Linked DNA regions of Lewinella sp. 4G2. The protein of the gene in region 1 interacts with the protein of each later gene in a pairwise test. Links are inferred from orthologs where the notes say so. Each region holds a gene or a part of one and is shown in the gene's direction. Other genes may lie near its edges.

What was found. Proteins that work in one complex are often made in the same cells at the same time.
Region 2: the proteins of A3850_RS06565 (region 1) and A3850_RS14745 interact in binary tests that used the Escherichia coli proteins (3 or more experiments, as listed by UniProt). The link is inferred for Lewinella sp. 4G2 from one-to-one orthologs.

Annotation. Positions count from the first base shown.
Region 1 is NZ_LVWJ02000014.1:1,316,764-1,319,537, reverse strand. What follows is about bases 1-2,698. They hold A3850_RS06565 (iron-sulfur cluster assembly accessory protein), read left to right. Parts: upstream 1-1,035; coding sequence 1,036-1,362; downstream 1,363-2,698. Other genes in these bases: A3850_RS06550 (XisH family protein), read left to right, coding at 2,530-2,698; A3850_RS06555 (hypothetical protein), read left to right, coding at 2,104-2,481; A3850_RS06560 (hypothetical protein), read left to right, coding at 1,471-1,968; iscU (Fe-S cluster assembly scaffold IscU), read left to right, coding at 561-974; A3850_RS06575 (IscS subfamily cysteine desulfurase), read left to right, coding at 1-338. In the rest of the region: more of A3850_RS06550, read left to right, coding at 2,699-2,774. UniProt on the Escherichia coli protein: Is able to transfer iron-sulfur clusters to apo-ferredoxin. Multiple cycles of [2Fe2S] cluster formation and transfer are observed, suggesting that IscA acts catalytically.
Region 2 is NZ_LVWJ02000014.1:3,567,004-3,569,777, reverse strand. Bases 4-2,701 are described here. They hold A3850_RS14745 (2Fe-2S iron-sulfur cluster-binding protein), read left to right. Parts: upstream 4-1,030; coding sequence 1,031-1,372; downstream 1,373-2,701. Other genes in these bases: A3850_RS14730 (hypothetical protein), read left to right, coding at 2,394-2,701; A3850_RS14735 (HAD family hydrolase), read left to right, coding at 1,672-2,217; iscX (Fe-S cluster assembly protein IscX), read left to right, coding at 1,420-1,665; A3850_RS14755 (2Fe-2S iron-sulfur cluster-binding protein), read left to right, coding at 404-739; A3850_RS14760 (S8 family peptidase), read left to right, coding at 4-266. Also shown: more of A3850_RS14760, read left to right, coding at 1-3; more of A3850_RS14730, read left to right, coding at 2,702-2,774. UniProt on the Escherichia coli protein: Ferredoxin are iron-sulfur proteins that transfer electrons in a wide variety of metabolic reactions. Although the function of this ferredoxin is unknown it is probable that it has a role as a cellular electron transfer protein.

The DNA of each region.
Region 1 (2,774 bases):
AGCACCGGATGCCCCACGTGACGAACATCAGCTTCAAGCACGTCGAGGGCGAAGGCTTGATGATGACCTTCAACCAGAACATTGCGCTGAGCTCAGGTTCCGCCTGTACCTCCGCTTCCCTCGAGCCCAGCTACGTTCTCGTAGCCCTTGGCTTGGGTGATGACCTGGCGCATTCCAGCCTCCGCTTCAGCCTCGGCCGTTTCACAACGGAGGAGGACATCGACGCGACGATCAAGCAGGTCGCCGAAGGGGTGACGCACATGCGTGACCTCTCCCCGATCTGGGAGATGTACAAGGAAGGGGTGGATATTGATGCTATTGAGTGGAGTGAACACTAGGGATATGCGATATTTGATATGCGATATTTGATAGCTGATTTAGCTACCGCACGTCTCTTCGGGCTTTGCCCTCACTCGTAGTGTTACCGGGACTTCGGTCGAGTATATCACCCTCAGTACTACCCGACTACCCGACTACCCGACTAAATAACCTTCCTTCCCTAAAAATCGTTATAAGAACTCGCTCTCTCTGAAGAGCACTTAAACTTAAAATCTACTCCCATGGCTTACTCGGAAAAATTGCTGGACCACTTTAAGAACCCACGCAACGTTGGTACGCTGGACAAGAACGACAAGGGTGTCGGTACCGGCCTTGTTGGCGCGCCTGAGTGTGGTGACGTGATGCGTTTGCAGATTCACGTGGATCCAGAAACGAAGAAGATCACGGACGCTAAGTTCAAGACCTTTGGTTGTGGTTCCGCCATCGCCTCTTCCAGCCTCGCTACTGAATGGTTGAAGGGCAAGAGCGTAGACGAAGCGCTTGCCATCGACAACATGGCGATCGTGGAAGAATTGGCTTTGCCACCGGTAAAGATCCACTGCTCCGTACTCGCCGAAGACGCGATCAAGGGCGCGATCAAGGACTACCAGACGAAGAACGGGATGCCCGTTACGGTCGTTGAAAACTCCCACTAATTAGTACGTTGGTGCTTTGGTTCTTTGGTAGCCAAAGCACCAACGCACCAAAGCACTAACTATGTTATTCGTAGCAGACAGCGCAAAAGAACGCCTCCAAGCGATTCGGGAAGCCAAAGGGCTGACCGAGGACTACTTCCTGCGGGCGACCATCCAGAGCGGCGGTTGTTCCGGCCTGACGTACGAGCTCGACTTCGATAACGAGTTGCAGCCCCGCGACCAGGTGTTTGAGGACAACGAAGAGAAGGTGGTCTGTGACCTTAAATCCTTCCTCTACCTCCATAACTCTACCCTTGAATTCAGCGGTGGGCTGGACGGTAAAGGCTTCTCCTTCAACAACCCGAACGCTTCGCGCGAATGTGGGTGTGGGGAGAGTTTTGCGGTTTAATTACCCTGCACCAACAGGCAAAAAGCCCTTTCCTGAAAACCAGGAAAGGGCTTTTTCAATAGATAGCACTACCCGACTACCCGACTACCCGACTAAAAAAACTAACCCATGGACGGCCCCCAGATCAAATTTGAACACTTCCTCGAGCAATTCCCTACCCTCGAACTCCCCGTAGCCTTTAACGATGAGACGGTGCGGACGATCAGCAAGGAAACCCCACCCATCTCCCCGCGCGTCATCGAACAGTTCCTCGTGCCCATTGAGCCCGGCAAGGTGGATGAACTGACGGAATTCGTCGCCTGCCTACGGCTGCCGGAAGCGGATGATTACGCCGGCGTCGTTTACTGGCGGGCGGACCTCGCTCAGTACCACTTCACGCTGGCTACTTTTGACGTGAATACCCAAGAATTGATCGACCGGATGGTGATTGCCGGTACGAGTTACGACGGTGAGGAACTCCTCCAGACCCACGCGCTGATGACGGAGGCGCTGCTGATCTACCAGGTAAGCGGCCAGGGTGGCGGTAAGGATTTTGATTACCAGGCGAGTACGAGTACGGCGCGGCGCTTTCAGTTGGCGGATTCGGGTAAGGTGGTGGAGCTTTAGCGTTGCGAGTTGCGAGTTGCGAGTTGCGAGTTGCGAGTTGCGAGTTGCGAGTTGCGAGTTGCGAGTTGCGAGTTGCGAGTTGCGAGTTGCGAGTTGCGAAAATTAAATTTTTCCGACTTCCTTATCTACAATGCCATGAAAAATATCCCCTTTTCCTTCGTCCTGGATCACCTGGAATCGCTTTCGCCTACGGTGAAGGCGCTGTTCGGTACCCACGCCATTTACGCTGGTAATAAGATCTATCTGGCCCTACGGCTGAAGGACAAATACCCGGAGGACAATGGTATATGGGTGGGGACGGAGGTAGCGCATCACGCCAGTTTGCGAGCAGAGTTTCCGGCGCTTACGCCGTTGAACAGCATTGGGATTAAAAAATGGCTGTTGCTATCGGACCAGGCGGAGGATTTTGAGGAGGTGGCTTATCAGCTTTGCCTCTGCATTTTGGGGGAGGATGAGCGGATTGGGGTGGTGCCTAAAGCGCGGAAGGGACGAAGCTCCATCACTAGGAAGTAATAGGGTCCCGGTTTGCGATGTGGGTCTCTTGAGGAGTATCTTTAGATCATGGCTAAAGACATTTACCACGACCTCGTCAAAGAGGCTTTAGTTATCGACGGTTGGGAGATAACTCACGATCCTTTTCCATTAGATACCGGTCCTAATAGACTTCAAATTGATCTTGGCGCTGAAAAACTAATTGCGGCGACTAAAGGCAAGGAAAAAATCGCCGTGGAGATTAAAAGCTTCATTTCCAAAAGCCAACTGCACGACTTTTACGAAGCTTTTGGTCAGTTCTCCTACTATCAAGA
Region 2 (2,774 bases), 2.3 Mb from region 1 along the record:
AGAGCGAACTAGCTGTTGCTAACGTAAGCCCCAACCCCACCAGTGACTTTACGGTAATCACCTTAAATAAATTGGTAATCAGTAATGAAGTGAGCGTACGCGTTTTTGACTTGAATGGGCGATTAGTGAGCACTCAGCGCCCAATAAGAATACCGGGCACGCCGGTTCAATTAGGGGTGAACCTTGGAGAGTTACCAAGCGGCTACTACCAAGTAATGGTAATTGAAAGAGAGGAAAGCACAACTACTCGAGTGATCGTGCACTAGAGATATTCTCGTGAAAGCCCGCCACTGAAATAGGTGGAGTTAGGGTTGTTACTCATCCAGTAATTTCTCAAAATTATACTGTAAATATCTTGCTACCTATCTAATTGGTGCCACTATCTTTGTTTAAAGTATAAGCTATGGCTGAAGAAGGCAATATTGAATTGGTTGTGGTCGACCGCCACGGAGAAGCTCACGAGTTGGAAGCCCCAACGGACATGAACATGAATTTGATGGAGGTTTGCAAAGCCTACGAGCTACCCGTTAAAGGCACGTGTGGGGGGATGGCACTCTGTAGCACCTGCCATTGCTACGTGCTATCCAATACTGAACTCCCGGAAATGGGGGAGGATGAGGAGGATATGCTCGACCAAGCTTTTTTCGTGGAGGACAATTCTCGCCTTGGTTGTCAGTTGCAGATGACGCCCGCGCTGAATGGATTACGCGTCCAGCTCGCACCCGAGGCGGACGATTAATTTTTCCAAAAACAAGATTAAACTTTGCCGTTTAAATTCTAGTTGTATATTTGCAGCCCCTTAACGAAGGGTGATAATAAAATAACAGCGCGGGGTGGAGCAGTTGGTAGCTCGTCGGGCTCATAACCCGAAGGTCACAGGTTCGAGTCCTGTCCCCGCTACTCAGTAAAACCGTTGTCGGCTTAGGCCGGCAGCGGTTTTTTTTATGTTTCAACGGGAAGTGCTTCCGGGAGCAACCAAGTCCAACGTTAAAGCATTTGCTTTCTATACAACAGATACCCAACGCCCCTTATGGCTACAGTAAAATTTACCTTTGAGGATAAGTCCATCGCCCCCAAGATCGTCGAAAACGTCGAGGCGGACATTAGCATCCTCGAAGTGACGGAGGATAACGATATCCACCTTAACCACAACTGCGGAGAAGTTTGTGCTTGCAGCACTTGCCACATCTACGTGCTTTCCGGTGAGGACGCGCTGGAAGAAATCAGCGATAAGGAAGAGGACTTCATTGACCGGGCCATTAATCCCCGTTTAGAAAGCCGGCTCGGATGCCAGGCTGTCATCCTCGACGAAGATGCTACCATTGAAGTGGAGATTCCCGACCAGAAGCAAATCATCGGCCACGAGCACTAGTGCCGGCTCCAGTCCTCATCCACAACTCACTACCAAATTACTACCCCTTGAGCTTTAAAGATTTTGACGATTTCCCATTCGGTTGGGCGGACCACGAAGATATTGCCATGGCCCTCTACGACCGTTTTGGTGACGAGTTTGGTCAGGACCGGATCTATCGCATTCGCTTCACCGATCTGCTCACGTGGATCCTGGAAATCCCCAGTTTCACCGGTACCAAGGAAGGCTCGACGGAGGAACACCTGGAGCAGATCCAGGCTAAGTGGGTCTACGAATGGCGGGACAACCAGTAAACGCCCGTGAACGATCTCGAGAAATTCCAACCCATCACCACCTTCATCTTCGACGTTGATGGGGTACTGACCAATTCCCAACTCCTCGTGCAGGAAGATGGGAGTTTACTGCGGAGCATGAACGTGCGGGATGGCTACGCCATTAAACGGGCCATCGAGCAGGGGTACAAGGTTGCCATCATTACTGGTGGGAAAAGTGAGGGCGTCGTTAGCCGCCTGGAAAATCTGGGTGTCGTTAACCTTTACTACGGGATCAAGGATAAGGTAGCCGCCTACCGGGAGTTCATGTACCTTTACGAGGATGAGATCACCTTTGAAAACGTCCTCTTTATGGGGGACGATATGGTGGACCTGCAAGTCATGAAACTCGTCGGATTACCCGCCTGCCCGAACGACGCCTGTCCGGAGATCCTTGGTATTTCCCAATACGTCAGCCACGCCAAGGGGGGCTACGGGGCTGCCCGCGACGTGATCGAGCGCGTCCTGAAGCTCCATGGGAAGTGGATGCCTTCCGATACGGACGATGGGGACGGTCTCCCCACTAGCGTGTGACTCAATTCCGTTCCGTTTTCCATCTTGCTTAGGGATTATTCCCCTCCCCATTTTATTGCACCTGCGGCAGCGCCCAGAAAAACTTCGGTATCCACCCGCCACTATGAGATCGCTTTGCATCTACTGGTGCAATGCACCATTTGAAGATTTCGACCCTATTCTTTTTCCTGTTTTTAATGCCTTCTTGTACTAACCCCGTCGCGCCGGAGACGGCAGAGCGAGAGCAGTATATCGTCATTTCCAATGATCTAGGCCTACGCGGCGGATTTATTGACCAGGGAAACATCATCACCTGGGAGGATGCCGGGATTACCGTGACATCGGCGATGGACCCGAATTACGTGCGCAAGTATGCGCTGCAAGATTCGTTAATCGTTGAAGGAGATGCACCTTCAGACTACTGGAGTTGGCAGCGTAAATCAGCGGAGACCATTACCGTATATGACCCTGCTGCCCAGAATCGCCATACTCTCCTACAATTACGTAACTATAAACCAGCGGTGAATCTGGACAGCGCACTTCGGCACGCGGCCCTGCGCCCACTTGCTGCGCCGGAA